DNA from 4 places in the Peribacillus sp. NPDC096379 genome. Region 1 is predicted to be linked to each of the others. Evidence: riboswitches for the same ligand, from Rfam matches in the RefSeq annotation. Region 1 holds a riboswitch; each other region holds the start of a gene.
What was found. Region 1 has a riboswitch for glycine ahead of glyA (serine hydroxymethyltransferase). Riboswitches for the same ligand answer to the same signal wherever they lie in the genome.
Positions count from the first base shown of each region.

Region 2: it holds a riboswitch for glycine, as region 1 does, so the genes downstream of both, ACIQZI_RS15290 (MFS transporter) here and glyA (serine hydroxymethyltransferase) in region 1, are expected to answer to the same signal.
Region 3: it holds a riboswitch for glycine, as region 1 does, so the genes downstream of both, gcvT (glycine cleavage system aminomethyltransferase GcvT) here and glyA (serine hydroxymethyltransferase) in region 1, are expected to answer to the same signal.
Region 4: it holds a riboswitch for glycine, as region 1 does, so the genes downstream of both, ACIQZI_RS15320 (MFS transporter) here and glyA (serine hydroxymethyltransferase) in region 1, are expected to answer to the same signal.

Region 1 is NZ_JBIWFD010000005.1:71,169-75,987, forward strand. It holds gene gcvT (glycine cleavage system aminomethyltransferase GcvT) at 1-712, opposite strand, end outside; gene sdaAA (L-serine ammonia-lyase, iron-sulfur-dependent, subunit alpha) at 726-1,607, opposite strand; gene ACIQZI_RS19880 (serine dehydratase beta chain) at 1,607-2,119, opposite strand; gene glyA (serine hydroxymethyltransferase) at 2,135-3,385, opposite strand; glycine riboswitch at 3,648-3,750, opposite strand; gene ACIQZI_RS19890 (amino acid permease) at 4,108-4,819, opposite strand, start outside.
Region 2 is NZ_JBIWFD010000003.1:242,565-247,383, reverse strand. It holds gene ACIQZI_RS15300 (cysteine hydrolase family protein) at 1-364, shown strand, start outside; gene ACIQZI_RS15295 (APC family permease) at 381-1,739, shown strand; glycine riboswitch at 1,927-2,028, shown strand; gene ACIQZI_RS15290 (MFS transporter) at 2,237-3,637, shown strand; gene ACIQZI_RS15285 (ATP-binding protein) at 4,044-4,819, opposite strand, start outside.
Region 3 is NZ_JBIWFD010000001.1:1,075,861-1,080,679, reverse strand. It holds gene gcvPA (aminomethyl-transferring glycine dehydrogenase subunit GcvPA) at 1-626, opposite strand, end outside; gene gcvT (glycine cleavage system aminomethyltransferase GcvT) at 640-1,749, opposite strand; glycine riboswitch at 1,813-1,899, opposite strand; glycine riboswitch at 1,903-1,990, opposite strand; gene ACIQZI_RS05115 (DEAD/DEAH box helicase) at 2,332-4,017, shown strand; gene ACIQZI_RS05110 (YqhG family protein) at 3,995-4,789, shown strand.
Region 4 is NZ_JBIWFD010000003.1:253,413-258,231, reverse strand. It holds gene ACIQZI_RS15330 (MFS transporter) at 1-980, opposite strand, end outside; gene ACIQZI_RS15325 (winged helix-turn-helix transcriptional regulator) at 1,182-1,553, shown strand; glycine riboswitch at 2,761-2,857, shown strand; gene ACIQZI_RS15320 (MFS transporter) at 2,976-4,376, shown strand; gene ACIQZI_RS15315 (ECF transporter S component) at 4,599-4,819, opposite strand, start outside.

The DNA of each region.
Region 1 (4,819 bases):
GAAGTGTATCTCGGGCACCAAGGCCACACGGTTTTAATCCTTCTGATGTTCCTACTTCTAAAAGCTTCTCCCAAAGTGCTACCACTTGGTCTTTTTGTAAATAGAGTTCAAACCCGTCTTCTCCTGTATAGCCTGTCCGGGAAACAAGCACATCTGTAATGCCAGAAATAGTAACATGTTGTGCAAATTTAAATACACCAATTGCTGATAAATCAGTATCCGTTACCTTTTGTAAAATCACTTCTGCCTTTGGTCCCTGAATCGCTAGTTGAGCGATATCATCGGAGATATTTTCAAGTTTCATGTCTCCTTTGACATACTTCTTCATCCATTCCACATCTTTTTCAATGTTTCCAGCATTAATCACGAGTAAATATTTTTCATCCGCCAATTTGTACACTAATATATCATCGACCGTTCCACCGTCTGGATAGCACATTGCCGTATACTGTGCCTGATTGATCGCAAGTTTCGTTATGTCATTCGTTACAAGATGATTGATATAAGCACATGCATCTTTTCCTTCTACAAGTACTTCCCCCATATGAGAGACATCAAAAAGGCCTGATTCTGTACGTACCGCTTCATGTTCTTCTAAAATGCTTGAGAACTGAACGGGCAAAGCCCAACCACCAAAATCAATCACTTTCGCTCCATATTTTCCATATGTTTCAAAAAGTGGTGTTTGCTTTAATGCTGTTTCTGTACTCATGATTTACCCCCGATTAAGATTTTCTGCAAAATAGACGTTCTTTTACCTCTTTACCCGTTTCGGTCATCGCTAGCCCACCAAGAGCGGTTTCCCGAAGCGTCCGCGGCATATCCTTTCCAACTTTATACATCGCTTCAATGACTTCATCACACGGAATCCGACTCTCAACACCAGCAAGGGACATATCAGCCGCTGAAAAGGCAATGGAAGTACCGATTACATTCCGTTTGATGCAAGGAACTTCAACAAGCCCTCCGACCGGATCGCAAACTAAGCCTAAAAGGGACTTCATCGCAATAGCGGTTGCATTCACGACTTGTTGTGGTGTCCCACCTTTTAACTCAACGATTGTTCCAGCTGCCATCGCTGTTGCAGACCCGACCTCTGCTTGACAGCCTCCAGCTGCTCCTGAGATGAACGAGCGGTTCGCAATGACAAGCCCTAGCATACTTGCCGTAAACAAGCCCTTCACTAACTCTTTATAAGGTGTGCCATCATTTTTATGAAGCGAAAATAATACGCCAGGTAAAATCCCTGCTGCTCCAGCAGTTGGCGTTGCCACAATGACGCCCATTCTGGCATTATTTTCAGAAGTGGCTAATGAATAGCTCATAGCATTGCTTATATAATTGCCTGATAGGGATTTACCTTGCCGAACGTATTCAGACATCTTCACGGCATCACCGCCAGAAATCCCACTTGGCGCCGTGGAAGCATCTTTAATCCCACTATCCACTGCTTCTTTCATTTTGATCAATCGCTCTTCCATCATGCGAATAATCGTATCTTCGTCTCTTCCTGACTTTTTTGCTTCCACCATTAACATCATTTCACTAATGGACTTTTTTTCCCGTTCACAAGCTTCTATAAGCTCTTTCATAGACTGAATTTCCATCATATCGCCTTCACCAATACTTTCTCTTTCCGTTGATAAGGTTTCGCAAGGATCGAAAAATCATCTCCAGCGCTAAGACGAATCGATACCATCTCATCATCAATCATAAAGATCTTCGATAGGCCACCTCCGAGTGATACACCACCAACCGTGACAACATGATCATCACGTTTTGCTGTTACAATGGTTGTATTTGGGTGGTCCATATACTCGCAAATGTTTTCGAATTCAAACTGGTACTGCATACCACATTCTTTTGCTTTTTCCAATGCGTATTTGATTTCGGAATCATCGGTATTCATCCCGAGTAATCCACCAAGAAGTGCTTTATCTGTTCCATGTCCTTGGTAGGTTTCAGCAAACGAATCATAAAATACAATGTTGGTCTCTTGGGGATAATCTCCTAACAGTTCATAAATAAATTTTCCAATCGATACAACACCAGCTGTATGAGAACTCGACGGTCCGACCATGATTGGGCCGATTATGTCAAAACAACTTTGAAATTCCATGATTCTCCCCCTTTCTTACACCGTTACTGCTTGTTGAAATAACGGATACGCACTACAAATCGCTTTAGTTGTTACTTTTGCTTTTTCAAGAACGGCTTCATCGCCTTTATTTGTTAAAACGTCCGCGATCACTTTTCCGATTTTCACCATTTCTTCTTGTTTCATGCCACGCGTTGTTAACGCAGCTGTTCCGATACGGATTCCACTCGTAACAAATGGTTTCTCTGGATCAAACGGAATCGTATTTTTATTTACGGTAATGCCCACTTCTTCTAATAATTTCTCGGCTTCTTTTCCAGTTAAATTCCATGGACGTAAATCTAATAGGACAATATGATTATCTGTTCCACCAGAAACGAGGGCCGCTCCTTCATTCTTTAAGGTTTCGCCAAGTATTGCCGCATTGTCAATAACTTGGTTGGCATACTCTTTAAAACTTGGTTGTAAAGCTTCTCTGAAAGCAACCGCTTTTGCAGCAATGATATGCATCAGTGGTCCACCTTGAATACCAGGGAATATCGATTTATTAACCGCTTTAATCATCTCTTCATCATTTGTTAAGATGATACCGCCACGCGGGCCACGCAATGTTTTATGTGTCGTACTTGTCACAACATCGGCATATGGAATTGGAGATGGATGAAGTCCAGCTGCTACTAGTCCTGCAATATGCGCCATATCGACCATAAGTTTTGCCCCGACTTGATCAGCAATTTTTCTAAAGCGAGCAAAGTCGATCGTTCTTGGATAAGCACTTGTCCCTGCAATAATCAATTTCGGTTTTTCTTTCTTGGCGATCTCTTCTAATTCATCGTAATCAATGACTTGCGTATCTTCCCTCACACCATAAGATACAATGTCAAACCATTTTCCTGAAACACTAACAGGGCTTCCATGTGTTAAATGTCCACCATGTGAAAGGTTCATTCCCATTACTTTATCTCCAGGCTGAAGCAGTGCGAAGAAAACGGCAAAATTTGCTTGTGCTCCTGAGTGTGGCTGAACATTGGCATATTTAGCGCCAAATAGCTCCGTTACGCGCTCGATCGCTGTTTGTTCTGCCACGTCAACAAATTCACACCCGCCATAATAACGCTTTCCTGGATACCCTTCTGCATATTTATTCGTCATCACGCTTCCCATCGCTTCTAATACATCTTCGCTTACAATATTTTCTGATGCGATTAACTCAAGTGTTTGAAGTTGGCGCTCTCGTTCCTTTTCAATCGCTCCAAAAATAATAGAATCATTTTGCTGTAAACTCATATATACTCCCCCTCAATTTTTTTGTACGACACCATGTTCGAATCCTTTCAACTTAGCTAGTGAAACCACTCTCTCACTATCACTCTTCTTTTCTGAGAAAACTGTGGAGATACGCTCCCGTTTTTGCACGCAAAAAAGGACAGAAAAGGGTAGCGTGACTTTCTCTACCCTTCCCTGTCCTTTTACCTGAGAGTTTAACCCTATGATTCATAGAGTCGTTCCCCTTTGGTGGCGTACTACTTATACGCGCTCTCCAGAGGTGCGTCCGATTGTGGTTCCATCTACCTGAGAGATTTGCTCCAAGGGTCTTTTTGGAACTTGCTCCTTCGGTGGCTTGTTACATTGCACTCTCCCACAACCGTCATTCGCTCATATTTAGTTACTGTTATATTCAGAATAGTTGCATAAGGTAGATCTGTCAAGGTTATTTTGTAAACGCTAACATTTATTTAGATTTGGTTGACTAAAAGCGTGGGTAGTTGAATCGAAACGAATACGATCAAAAAACCTATATAGATGATCAGAACGCACTGAAAAAGTAACTCATTTTGAAAGTAGCGAAGATTTTTATTAATATACAGACAATAGAAGAAGCTAACAACCTATATAGAGTAGGTCGTTAGCTTTAAAAGGACTTTTTCAGTGGCCTCAGATGATTAACACAGGCTTTTTTGCTCTTATTTCATTTATAGGACACGGGCGGGATTTTTGTCCGTTCCCTCTTAATTTCCCACTGTTTTTCTTTGATCAACATGATCCCCCTTTGGTTTCCGCATCTTATAGATCGTAATCAGCAAAATAAACCAAACAGGAGTTATGAACAAAGCAACTCGAGTATCTTCCGCAAGTGCAAGTACGACAAGAACGAACGCTAGGAAAGTAAGGATCAAGTAATTGGAAAATGGATATAGTGGCAATTTAAATTTGTTCACTTTCGCTAGATCTGGTCTTGTTTTGCGGTACTTCAAATGGCTGATGACAGTAATTCCCCAAATAAAGATGAAACATACCGTAGAAATACTTGTAATCAGCGTAAATACGCCTTCTGGCATGACATAATTCAAAACAACGGCTATTAGAATGACAACAGTTGAAAAGAATAATGCATTGGAAGGTACTTTACGAGAAGTAAGTTTTGTAAATGGTATAGGTGCATTTTTATCATTGGCAAGGGAGTATACCATCCGGCTTGTACTGAAAATAGCGCTGTTACATGCTGAAGCTGCGGATGTTAGGACGACAAAATTGACAATACCAGCAGCTGCTGCGATTCCAACTGCCACGAAGACTTGGACAAATGGGCTTTCCATTGGATTGATGGCATTCCACGGATAAATACTCATGATGACAATAAGTGCGCCAAGGTAGAAAATGATAATCCGAATCGGGATATTGTTGATTGCTTGTGGGATCACCTTTTCTGGATTTTCTGTT
Region 2 (4,819 bases), on a different contig from region 1:
TGATCCAGGTGCAGAAATGGTAGATGAATTAAAACCATTAGAAGATGAAATCGTGGTAAATAAAACGACAGACAGTGTTTTAAGTGGAACAAACTATGAATTTTTACTTCGTAATATGGGCATTGAAACAGTTGTATGTACAGGTGTTGTAACAGACCAATGTGTTGCCTCAACTGTACGTAGCTTAGCAGACGCTGGTTTTGAAGTAATTTTAGTAGAAGATGCTTGCGCAGCGGCAACGAAAGAGTTACATGATGCAGAAATCATGATCATGAATCAAATTTATTGCCAAGTGATGAGCACAGATGAAACCATTCAATTCATTTCGGAGGAAATTGAACAACGTACTGTTGTTCAAAAATAGAGAGGAAGCTTTTTAAATGAGTCAAGGACAAAGTAATGCAAATCAAGACAGTGCAGCTCCTCATTTTAAGCGTGTTCTAACACTGAAGGATTTGGTGATTTATGGCATCGCCTTTATGACGCCCATTGCGCCTGCTTATATATATGGTTTTGCAGCACAGTCTACAGGCGGTATGTTGCCATTAGCGTATTTAATCGCGATGGTTGCGATGATGTTTTCGGCATATAGCTATGGCAGGATGGCTGCAGCGTTCCCGGTTTCCGGTTCAACGTATACGTATACACAACGTGCGATTCATCCGCATTTAGGCTTTTTTGCCGGCTGGGCCATGTTTATGGACTATGTATTAGTGCCTTTAATCGTCTTTATGGTTGGTGCTTCCTATGCCAATGCATTAATTCCATCCATTCCATATTGGGTATGGGTATTCATTATTGCTGGAGTTATTACTGTTGTAAATATTCTCGGAATTGCAGTGGCAGCAAAAGCGAACCAAATTTTAGTGTTATTTATGGGAATCGTTGTTGTCATCTTCGTTGTTTTTTGTATGAAGGCGATTATGGTAGAGGATGGTGCATCGGCTTTAGTATCGATTACTCCGTTCTTTAATAACGAAACATTCGTAATGTCAGCCATCATTTCAGGTGCAGCCATGGCATGTTTCTCATTTTTAGGATTTGACTCGATTACAACCTTATCGGAAGAATCAGTGAATCCCAAAAATGATATTTGGAAAGCGGCCATTCTTTCTTGTTTAATCGGTGGCGTTATTTTTATCGTGCAAGCGTATGTTGCTCAGCTAGTCTGGCCAGATGTAAATAACTTTAGCTCAGCAGATACAGCATTATTTGATATTGCGAATGTAGCAGGTGGTGCGGTGCTTGTAACACTTTATACAGTAGCGATTATCGTTTCAACTTTTACAGCTGGTTTAACAGGTCAAGCAAGTGCTTCACGTTTAATGTTTAGCATGGGACGTGATGAAGTTCTACCGAAAAAGTTCTTTACACATTTACATCCTAAATATAAAACACCGATCTACAATATTTTATTAATGTGCAGCATTAGTATTGCCGGAGCCCTTTTCTTATCAATCGATTTTGTTGCAGAATTAATGAGCTTTGGCGGTTTAACTGGTTTTATGTTTGTTAACCTATCTGTTATTGTGTATTACTATTTCCGTAAAAAAGAGAAGAAATTTATCCGTTATTTATTAATTCCGGGCCTCGGTTTCTTAATCTGTTTCTACTTATTTATTAATTTATCACCAACGACGTTAAAAGTAGGCTTTATATGGCTCGCAATTGGGGTTGTCTATGCGCTTATTACAACAAAAGGATTTAAAAAGCTACCTCCGAGTCTTATCGATTTGTAATTGGTAGTTTGCATGGCATGAACTTGGTATTATTACTTGAGTTCATGCCTTTTATTTTGCTCTTATTAAGAGACATTATTTATGTTTCGAGGCATCACGGTGACAACAATTAATGAAAGCGTTTTCTATTTTCGGTTAACGTGTTATAATTTAATAATTATTCTAAGTATATAGAAAATATAGATGGATGAAAGTTGCAGGAGAGTGTTTAGTATAAGCCACCGAAGGAGCAAACTTCAATAAGACCCTTGAAGCGAATCTCTCAGGTAGAAGAAACTGCAACTGGACACGCCTCTGGAGAGAGCGTATGAATCGATACGCCACCAAAGGGGAAAGGCTCCAATGAGCTAAACTCTCAGGTAAAAGGACAGAGAAGGGCAGAGAAAAACAGAATGTTTTTCTCTGCCCTTCTTTGTTGTGCCTGCAATTTACACGATCATCATCACTGAAGAGACATAGTTAGTTTAATGGATATTAACCAAAAGGAGAGGTTTACCATGGAAACAAGCTATAAAGGTAATAACAGAATGATAACGGGGATTGTGTTTGGGGTGCTTACTTATTGGCTTTTCTCACAGTCACTAATAAATGTGATACCGGAAGTTCAGTTAGATTTGGGAATTTCATTGGGTCTTTTGAATACAGCCATTAGTTTATCTGGATTATTTTCAGGTATGTTTGTTGTAGTAGCTGGAGGAATATCTGATCGAATTGGACGCAAGAAAATTACGACTATTGGCTTACTATTAAATATAATTGGTTCACTTTGCCTCGTCTTTGCACAGGAGACAGTTCTCTTAATGATTGGGCGTGTGATTCAAGGCTTCTCGGCAGCATGTATTATGCCTGCGACGATTGCTTTGGTGAAAACCTATTTTGACGGTGCTGATCGACAAAGAGCCTTAAGCTACTGGTCTTTTGGATCTTGGGGCGGCGCAGGCATTTGTTCGTTTGCTGGAGGTTTAATTGCTACGTCTTTGGGATGGCGTTGGATCTTTATTTTTTCCATCATATTCACTTTGCTATCTATGTTTTTAATAAAAGATATACCAGAGAGTAAAGCAGAACAAAGCCATGCATCAAAATTTGATTTTTCTGGCTTTGTTATCTTTCTCCTAGTGATGGTCGCTTTAAATGTTGTCATTACACGTGGAGAAGACTTCGGTTGGACAAGCCCCATCTCGTTAACGCTAATGGCTGTCACTGTCATAGGAGGTTGGGTATTTTTAAACGTTGTAAAAGGAAAATCTAACGGATTTATCGATCTTTCTTTATTTAAAAATAACTATTTTACTGGGGCTACGGTGTCAAACTTTTTAATGAATGCTGTAGCGGGAGCACTTATTGTTGCCAATACCTATGTCCAAATGGCAAGAGGATACAGTTCTTTTCAATCTGGGTTACTATCTTTTGGCAATTTAGTTGCTGTATTAGTGATGATTCGTGTGGGTGAAAAAGTATTACAACGAAATGGTCCAAGAAAACCGATGATCTTAGCTTGTCTTTTAGTGATGGCTGGAATTATGTTAATGACCTTAACAATCTTACCAAATTCGGTTTATTCCGTTGTTGTTTTTATTGGTTTTACCGTGTATGGGATTGGACTTGGGCTTTATGCAACACCATCTACAGATACAGCCGTAGACAATGTTCCGCAAGCAAAGGCAGGAGAGGCAGCAGGTATTTATAAAATGTCTAGTACACTTGGTGGCTCATTCGGTTTAGCGATATCTGTGACTGTTTATAGTGTAGTTGAAAAGGCTGGAAATATGGAAGCGGCCGCAAGTATAGGGTTGCTGGTAAATGTTATTTTTGCTGGACTAGCTTTACTAGCTATAGTAGCTACGATTCCAAAAGAAGGTGTCAAGAAATCAATAAAAGAGAGGAAGGCTTCTTAAACTACATTGAGTCATGTACCATTAAGAAAGATAATGGGGAAGAAAAAATTGTAGGATAGAAGTATATTAGAAGTAAAGATCAAAAGTAAATCTCACTTAGAGGTGTTACGGTGGACCGTACCATAAATAACGGTAAACCATAAAAATGAAATCAAAAAAGAGTATATCCCAAAAGGGTCTGACCTCGTCCCCTCTAAACAGTAAATAGTAGTAAAATACTGTTAGAGTCATTGCGAGGTCTGCCCCTTTCGTTATGGGGAGCCCCTATTAGTATTACAACTTAACTTCAAACTTTTTTTGATTAAAGTGTATCTTTCCTTCTAGGGAAGTAAATTTATTCACAATTCTGTACGTTCTTTCCTCATCAAGTGCTAGAAATCTTATATTGCAAATGTTTAAAACATCCTTACGATTTCTTTAATGGAAAGCGGATCGTCACTGTTGTTCCCTCACCTTTTGAGCTTTGGAAATCAATGGTCCCATTGTATTTTTCGGTAATATGATAGCAAATCATTAAACCTAGTCCTGTTCCATTACTTTTTAACGAGTAAAAAGGAGTACCGAGAGATTTAACTTCCACTTCTGACATGCCGAAACCATGGTCCGCTACTTTCATCTCGACAAAATGCTTTTTTCTTTTCGCCGTAACAAGAACAGAATCGCCAATTTTTGAGGCTTCAATGGCATTTTTAATAATATTGATCATTAATTGTTTATACTCAATGTTGTTGGCGTAGATATAGCAATCTTCATCCACACTTAAATTAATCGTATTATCATGTAAGAGTCCATATGATTTTAGTAAATCTGTTACACTATGAAGCACATCTTTCACATTCACAATTTCCATTATTTTATCTTTATCGGGCTTAGCTATAGATAAAAATTGAGCAATGACTTGTTCTGCCGTATTTAATTCGTCAATCATCAAAGTAAAATGATTTTTTGTCTCATTACTCATTGGTGTGTCTTTTTCATTGTAAAGCTGTAAAAAACCTTTAACAACTGTCAACGGATTTCTAATTTCATGTGCAACAGCAGCTGATAATTGGCTGGTTGTCTTTAATCGTTCCGAATTTTGTAATTGTTCATAATATAACTGCTGTTTTATTATACGTAAATTTGATGTTCGATAAATAAAATAAATAAGCACTTGACTGCCTATAAAGTTGATAATATTTC
Region 3 (4,819 bases), on a different contig from region 1:
CCTGCAATATCGTCGCTGATTAATTCTTGCAGTGCATCCAAATCGGTTACACCATCAAGATGTGGAATTTCCACTACTTCAACACGCTGTCCCAACGCATACGACTTTACAACATCACGGGACTCAGGATGAACCGTACTAGAAATCAAGATTTTCTTACGTTTTGTATGCCCGCTACTTAGCATCGCTGCCTCAGCAAGAGCAGTTCCACCATCATACATAGAAGAATTGGCAACATCCATGCCAGTCAATTCACAAATCATCGTTTGAAATTCAAAGATTGCTTGGAGCTCTCCTTGAGAAATTTCCGGCTGATAAGGGGTATACGCTGTATAAAACTCAGAACGAGAAATCACATGGTCAACGATAATTGGTTGATAATGATCGTATACACCAGCACCTAGAAAAGAAGCATAGCGCTTTGCATCGGCGTTTTTCCCAGCCAATTTAGTAAGCTCTTTTAAAAGAGCTGGTTCTGATTTAGCAGGTTTAATCTTGTATTCACCTTGGAAACGTACGCTCTGTGGAATATCACTGAATAGCTCATCTATAGTAGGAACTCCAATTGCGGCTAACATTTCCTTTTGATCTTGGTCAGTCATCGGTAAATAGCGATGTTTAGTCATGAATTTCTCCCCCTCATCCTCTTGGTCGTTTATAAAATGGTGTCTTAGCCACTATGGCTTTCACGCGCTTGGAACGGATTTCAACTTCAACTTCTGTTCCAATTCCCGTATACTCTTTTTTCAATAAGGCAAGACCTACGTTTTTCTTCAATGTCGGCGATTGTGTCCCAGTTGTCACTTCGCCAATCAATTCAGAACCATAGTAAACAGAATAACCATGACGTGGTATGCCGCGTTCCATCATTTCGATGCCGACAAGCTTGCGCGGTGCACCATGTTCTTTTTGCTCGGCAAGAACAGACTTGCCGATGAAATCAGCCTCTTTGTCAACTTTAACCGCAAAACCAATTCCCGCTTCAATTGGCGAAATATTAGGTGTTAACTCTTGACCGTATAACGGGAGCTTCGCCTCGAACCGAAGCGTATCACGAGCACCTAGACCGATTGGTTGAACGCCTTCATCCTTACCTGCTTTGAGAATCGCTTTCCAGAGTATTTTTGCGTCTTCGTTATTACAATACACTTCAAAGCCATCTTCCCCTGTATACCCTGTGCGTGATACGACGAGAGCCGTGACTCCATTAAGTTCCATATTTTCTTTGAAAGTAAAAAAGTCAATCTCACTCAAATTTGTGTTTACAGCTAATTTCTGAAGGACTTTTTCAGCAGCTGGACCTTGAAGAGCAAGCAAAGCAACTTCATTTGAGATATTTGTCAGTTCAACATCTTTAATCAAGTGATCGTGCAGCCAATTGAAATCCTTCTCAATATTGCCAGCATTCACGACTAATAAATAGTCATTTTTCGCTTTCTTGTAAATAATTAAATCATCGACAACTCCACCATTTTCATAGCACAATGCGGCATATTGCGCATGCCCTACTTCAAGCTTGAGAATATCGTTCGTAATCATTCTTTGTAAAAAGTCCGTGCTTCCTTCACCTTTTACAACAAACTCCCCCATATGAGAGACATCGAACAAGCCTGCTTTTGTACGTACTGCTTCATGTTCTTCTTTAATGCTAGAAAATTGGACTGGTAGCTCCCAGCCACCAAAGTCAATCGTTTTACCACCATAATCTGCGTAAATAGTAAATAACGGCGTCCTTTTTAATTCAGTCATACTACGCCTCCTCACATTTTTTTGGGCATAAAAAAAGACAGAGAAGCTCCTCTTGAGCTATTTCTCTGTCCTGAAACCTGAAAGTTTACCTTTAAAAGGCTTTCCCCTTTGGTGGTCTTAAAAGCTTACGCCTTTAGACACTCTCCAGAGTTGCGTCCAACAAGGGTTCTTTTGCCTGAGAGATTCGCTGCTAAGCTTGCTCCTTCGGCGCTACAAATGTAGTCTCTCCCCCAGCCTTCATCCGCATATAATATTGTCTTTTTTGAACATACTATGTAAATAAGGGTTGAACAACTAAAACGGACTTTGCCGACTTTACACAATCTTTATTTCACAGAAAAAGAGGCTACTTTCACCAAACACCTAGAATTCTGTTACTACTATAGTAAATCAAACAGTGGAAGTCTTTCAAATAAAAATCATATTTATTAATAGAAAATTTCAAAATTTATTCGTTACGTTCATACTACCATTAATAATGCTTGAATCGCAATCATCTTTTCACAAAAACCAAACTTTTTTTATATTTATCACCTTAATGTTCGTGTATTAGGTTTTTATATTTAGAAAGGAGCAATATTTATGCAAATTCGAATCAAATTTGACGATGAATGGTCAGAAGAATTTTTAGATAAAGTGGAGAATGATGGTCCTTGGGCGAATTGGGAGCTGTATAAACTTGCAGTTCAAGCGGAAAAGCATCTGGCCATTCCAGAATTTGAAGGACTGCAAGCACCTCATCATCTTAATCAGCTAACACCACTCCCTCATCAACTTGAAGCTGCCCGACAAGTCGTCGAGACTATGAATGGCAAAGCAATTTTGGCTGATGAAGTAGGTCTTGGAAAAACAATCGAAGCTGGCTTAATTATTAAAGAATATATGATTCGCGGTCTCGTGAAAAAAGTCCTGATTCTCGTTCCTGCTTCACTCGTTTCCCAATGGGCGTTTGAGCTAAATACAAAATTTCATATCCCCGCTGTTGTTCAGAGAAAAAGCTATGTATGGGATTCATGCGATTGTATCGTATCATCCATAGATACAGCGAAGCGTAATCCACATAGAGACATCATTTTTAAGCAAGAATACGATTTAATCATTATTGACGAGGCTCATAAATTAAAAAATAATAAAACGAAAAACTACGAATTTGTTCAAAGTTTGAAAAAGAAATTCTGCCTTCTCTTAACTGCTACACCTATTCAAAATAAGGTAGAAGAAATCTTTCATCTTGTTTCTCTTCTTAAACCTGGACATTTAGGAAATGCAGCTCTTTTTTCTGAAAAGTATAAAGGAAAAGGCCGCACCATCTATGAAGATGAACATCTTAAGGAGCTTGTTAATACGGTTATGATTCGAAACCGCCGTGCCGATACTGGAATCGAGTGGACGAAACGTCATGTTGAAACAATTATAATTAAATTCTCACCTACTGAGCAGGCTTTATATGACGCTGTAGCTGCGTTCCGATCGCAATCTGAAGGAGCGGGAAGTGCATTTTCAAGCCTAACCCTCCAAAGAGAAGCATGTAGCAGCAAAGAAGCAGTCTTTACCACTTTAAAAAACATGTCTCAAAAACATGAAAATCCTGCACCTGAATTCATAGAAAAGTTGAATAATCTCTTTGAGACAGCAAAGCAAGTTGAGCGCAATTCAAAGGCAGAGAAGACGTTGGAATTAATCCAGAAAATCAACGATAAAGTCATTATTTTCACGGAGTACCGAGCTACACAACTTTATTTGCAATGGTTTTTACAGCAAAACGGCATAAGCTCAGTACCTTTTCGTGGCGGGTTTAAGCGCGGTAAAAAAGATTGGATGAAAGAGCTTTTTCAAAATAAGATTCAAGTACTAATTGCTACAGAAGCTGGCGGTGAAGGTATCAACTTACAATTTTGTCATCATTTAATCAATTTTGATTTACCATGGAATCCGATGCGGTTGGAGCAGCGAATTGGCAGGGTTCATCGGCTCGGTCAAACCCAAGATGTCATGATTTATAATTTCGCGACGGAAAATACAGTAGAAGAACATATCTTGAAACTTCTCTATGAAAAGATTCAGCTATTTGAAAAAGTGATTGGTGATTTAGATGATATTTTAACAAAATTAGATATCGGCAATATTGAAGATTATTTAGTGGATGTAGTAGATGGGTCAAAATCAGAAGGTGAAATGAAAATTAAAATGGATAATCTTTCTTCCATGATTCAATTCGCCCAAGATATGAAGGAGGGAAATCTTCATGCAGCAACAGGAAATTCATGATTTCTTGCTCACCTATTTCAAAGCGAATCATTGTGAAATCATAGAAAACCACCCTGCTTATTTAATGATTCAATTAACGATTGAACTCGATAAGGAATTGATGAACCGTCCCTTTTACTGGCACTACCTTGAAAAAACCGGTGGCGTTCCCAACCCATCTCAGCTTACCCTTATAACAGATCCACAACAGGCACCAGCTGACGTCAAAGGGGAACTGATCCATTTCGGATCACAACGACTACATCAGATTTTTGCATCTACGAAAAGGCTTGCCGGATTTATCCGCTTATACGAGGAGATTATCCAGCAGAACCATACGCAGAATCCCTTATATCCATGGCTTTCTATCAATGCAAAAGTTTCCTATCAAAGTGATCGCAAGAAAGATATTCTGTTGTCTGCAGGCTTAAATTTAATAACAGGAGAAATCGTCGAACAGTTTCATGAAAGGCTTTTACAAATACAAGTAACTCCAAAAATTCCAGACTACTCATTTACCTTATCGCCGCTCATCAAACCAAAAAGCGGTCTGCTCAGGCTTGACTCATATATTAGGCGAACTTTCGAAGGAGACGATCATACTTGGGCTGAAAGAGCGATCGAGCGATGGGAAGATGATTTACGGTTACTTGAAAACTTTTATCAAGATATGGAAGACAAAGCTGAGAGCTACTATACCGAAAAAGAAGCATTACAAAATCGCTATGAACCGAATATTACTATTTCTATTGTTAATGGCGGATTATTTTATTTATCCAATCAAGCGATTTAGTCTTCTAGTGCGTGTTCAAAAAAGAGGATA
Region 4 (4,819 bases), on a different contig from region 1:
CGTTCTGCTAACATGACCACATACACTTGTAATCCCGGCACATTCATAAAAGCTAGAACCCCCATTAAGAAAATGGTAATCAATCCTGCTATTTTAAATGGCGCCGTAAACATCAGAATAAATAGTATCACCGCTTGTACAATAAACATGTAAAATAATGCCCTAATCGGATTGTGATTAGACAGCTTTCCACCTACCATGTTGCCAATAGCGATCGCAATACCATATACAAGAAGAATCACAGCAACTGTTCCTTCTTTAAAGCCTGTTATGTCCTGTAACATGGGAGATAGATAAGTAAAGACAACGAATGTTCCTCCATATCCTAAGGCAGTAATCATAAATAAAAGTAATAAGCGACCATTTGTCACTAATTTGAACTGATCACGAAACGTTGTACGAGTCCCTTTTCGTAAACTAGATGGAACTAGGATACTATTCGCGATTAAGGCAATAATTCCAACTATAATAATGATGATAAAGGCCATTCTCCAACCAAATTGTTGTCCCATAAATGTTCCCAATGGTACACCTGTTACAGTGGCTACCGTGAGTCCTGTAAACATAATGGATATAGCACTAGCTCTTCTGTTTTCTGGTACTAAATCTGCTGCAATGGTAGAGCCAATGGACATAAAAACTCCATGTGAAAAGGCAGAAATGACACGAGCAATAAGTAACACACCAATGCTTGTCGCACTAGCAGCAATACTATTGCCTATAATAAAAATAACCATAATCCAAAGTAGTAATGATTTTCGTGACATACTAGAAGTAATCGATGTTAGAATCGGTGCCCCAACTGTTACTCCTAATGCATATAAGGAAACGGTTAAGCCTGCTGTCGTAACAGATATTTGTAAATCATTCGCTATTAATGGTAATAGACCTACACTGATAAATTCTGTTGTTCCTATTGCAAATGCACTTATAGCTAAGGCTAATAGCGCTAATGTACTTTGTTTTTTATCTAAAGACATTTTTCTCCTCCTTAATAATTTGGTCATGGATGAACGATCTTGTTTTAAGTAAACTAAAAAAATAATTACATTAAAACTCAACCGATAAATGCTATTATGATACATATGAAATCATTAGAGAAGTACGTACTTAAAAGTACTATAGGAACCTAAAGGTGCTATAGGCACTTTTAAGTTCCTATACATGTGGAGGAATTATATATGAAGAAAAAGAAATACAATATTTCAGTAGAGGCGACACTTGAAGTGATAGGGGGAAAGTGGAAATGTGTAATTCTATGTCATCTAACACACGGTAAGAAACGAACAAGTGAATTGAAACGTCTTATGCCTGATATTACACAGAAGATGTTAACTCAACAATTACGTGAATTAGAGGTAGATGGAGTCATTAATAGAATTGTTTATAATCAAATTCCTCCAAAAGTGGAGTATGAGCTAAGTGAATATGGCTGGAGCTTACAAGGTATCTTAAATTCGCTTTGCAATTGGGGAGAAAAACATATTATCAAAGTGTATGGCGATACATTGGATGTCTTGGAAGAGAACGTTCTAAATGAACATCTAAAATAATGAACGAGGGAATTTGAAAAGATTTCTTAACAATTCTATATAAGCACCCGATTGATGCTGTATCAGAATTGTTGCTTGCTTTGCTATCCTACTCCTCTATGGTTCAGGAACGATCCTGATAAAAACATGTTTCGAAAAGTTGAAAAATAACATTGTCTAAATTGAAGAAAATAAATAGGTTTTTTTCAGTTATAGATAAAGTCTTTAATAAGCAAGAAGGAGATTGGACGTATCCAGCCTCCTTTATTTTCTATAGGTAAGAGATCATAGATGTACTCCTCTAATTACGATCAGAGGAGTTATCTGTTTTGTTTATTGTTTTTAAGGAAGCATAAAAACGGCTGGTATTGAAAATGGAAATAGTACATTATTAGGATATTTTAGGTGGCAACTAGGGGGAGACTTTCAGAGCGTTACCTCCTCATTCGACTCCTTGACATACCCCTTCATTTGCTAAATAATTTGCTGCAACATAACCTGCTAACAAGGACAATATCCCATCACGAAAGTTTTAAGGGATTATTAGAAAGTAAACCGAAAGTTACTAAAAACTAAGATTAGTGAAAAGGGGAGAATCATGGGAACGGTTAGCCAATTCCTTCGGCTGAATTATCTGAATAATCGATAGTTTAGGTGGTCTGTTACCATCTGAAAGATCCTTTTTCACAGCAATGCTCCCATAACCTCTTTATTGAGTGCTATTTTATATACAAAACGAATATGGCGTTATCACGCCACCATTTACTATAAATATAAAGGATTAGTCGTGTACCACGCTACACCCACCTAATCACAATGGTGGCGGTGAGGAGCCGGATTTTGGGTGCTTTCAAGGTACAATGAGTAGACCTGCTAAGTAGAGTGGCTATATTAATAAGTCGTGAAGCCCCGCCCCATGTCCTTCATACAAGAGGAGAAGCAGATCACTGTAAAGCTCTCCATTTCATTCATATTAATACCTTCCGTGAAACGTCTTGTGAAACGAATGTTTTTGGGCGTCAAAGTGACAGTAGTTTTTGAAAGCGTTTTCGATTTTAGTTGACATGATCGACTTTCAGAATTATTCTATAAATATATAATAATTCTGAAAATACAGAAAATATAAGATGGATGAAAGTTGCAGGAGAGTGTTTAGTATAAGCCACCGAAGGAGCAAACTTCAATAAGACCCTTGAAGCGAATCTCTCAGGTAGAAGAAACTGCAACTGGACACATCTCTGGAGAGAGCGTATGAATCGATACGCCACCAAAGGGGAAAGGCTCTATTGAGCTAAACTCTCAGGTAAAAGGACAGAGAAGGGCAGAGAAAAACAGAATGTTTTTCTCTGCCCTTTTTTGTTGTGCCTGCAATTTACACGATCATCATCACTGAAGAGACATAGTTAGTTTAATGGATATTTAACCAAAAAGGAGAGGTTTACCATGAAAACAAGCTATAAAGGTAATAATAGAATGATGACGGGGATTGTGTTTGGGGTGCTTACTTATTGGCTTTTCTCACAGTCACTAATAAATGTGATGCCGGAAGTTCAGTTAGATATGGGAATTTCATTGGGACTTTTGAATACAGCCATTAGTTTATCCGGTTTATTTTCAGGCATGTTTATTGTAGCAGCTGGAGGAATATCTGATCGAATTGGACGTAAGAAAATTACGACTATTGGTTTACTATTAAATATAATTGGTTCACTTTGCCTCGTCTTTGCACAGGAGACGGTCCTCTTAATGATTGGGCGTGTGATTCAAGGCTTCTCGGCAGCATGTATTATGCCTGCGACGATTGCTTTGGTGAAAACCTATTTTGACGGTGCTGATCGACAAAGGGCCTTAAGTTACTGGTCTTTTGGATCTTGGGGCGGCATGGGCATTTGTTCGTTTGCTGGAGGTTTAATTGCTACGTCTTTGGGATGGCGTTGGATCTTTATTTTTTCCATCATCTTCACATTGCTATCTATGTTCTTAATTAAAAATGTACCAGAGAGTAAAGCAGAACAAAGCCATGCATCAAAATTTGATTTTTCTGGCTTTGTTATCTTTCTCCTAGTGATGGTCGCTTTAAATGTTGTCATTACACGTGGAGAGGACTTCGGTTGGACAAGCCCCATTTCGTTAACGTTAATGGCTGTCACTATCATAGGAGGTTGGGTATTTTTAAACGTTGTAAAAGGAAAATCTAACGGATTTATCGATCTTTCTTTATTTAAAAATAACTATTTTACTGGGGCTACGGTGTCAAACTTTTTACTGAGTGCTGTAGCGGGAGCACTTATTGTTGCCAATACCTATGTCCAAATGGCAAGAGGATACAGTTCTTTTCAATCTGGATTATTATCTATTGGCAATTTAGTTGCTGTATTAGTGATGATTCGTGTGGGTGAAAAAGTATTACAACGAAATGGTCCAAGAAAACCGATGATCTTAGCTTGTCTTTTAGTGATGGCTGGAATTATGTTAATGACCTTAACAATCTTACCAAATGCGATTTATTCGGTTGTTGTTTTTATTGGTTTTACCGTGTATGGGATTGGACTTGGCCTTTATGCGACACCATCTATAGATACAGCCGTAGACAATGTTCCGACAGCAAAGGCAGGAGAGGCAGCAGGTATTTATAAAATGACTAGTACACTTGGCAGCTCATTCGGTTTAGCGATATCTGTGACTGTTTATAGTGTAGTTGAAAAGGCTGGAAATATGGAAGCGGCTGCAAGTATAGGGTTGCTGGTAAATGTTATTTTTGCTGGACTAGCTTTACTAGCTATAGTAGTTGCGATTCCAAAAGAAGGTGTCAAGAAATCAATAAAAGGGAGGAAGGCTTCTTGAACTACATTGAGTCATGTACCATAAAGAAAGATAATGGGGAAGAAAAAATTGTAGGAATAGAAGTATATTGGAAATAAAGATCAAAAGTAAATTTCATTTAAATCCGAAGTTTAATGGAAAAAAGAAGGAGAATGCTTGATATACGAAGCGTTTCCCCTTTTTCATGTACTATAAAATAATGTTTATAAGAATTATTTGTGTTATTGTCCATCTTTTTAATAACTATTTAAAAAGCGGAATTTTTTTCAGTACAGCACAAACTGGAATGGCTACACAGATCCCCACAACGTTTTGAACGATGTTTCCGGGAATAGAGGCCGCTGGTATAATCCAGCTACTAAATAGTACCCATTCACAAATGTAATAACCAGCTAACATAAAAGGAGCCGAAATGATAGTAGCAAATAGATTGAAACCAATACTATTTCCGTTGCGGCCTTTCG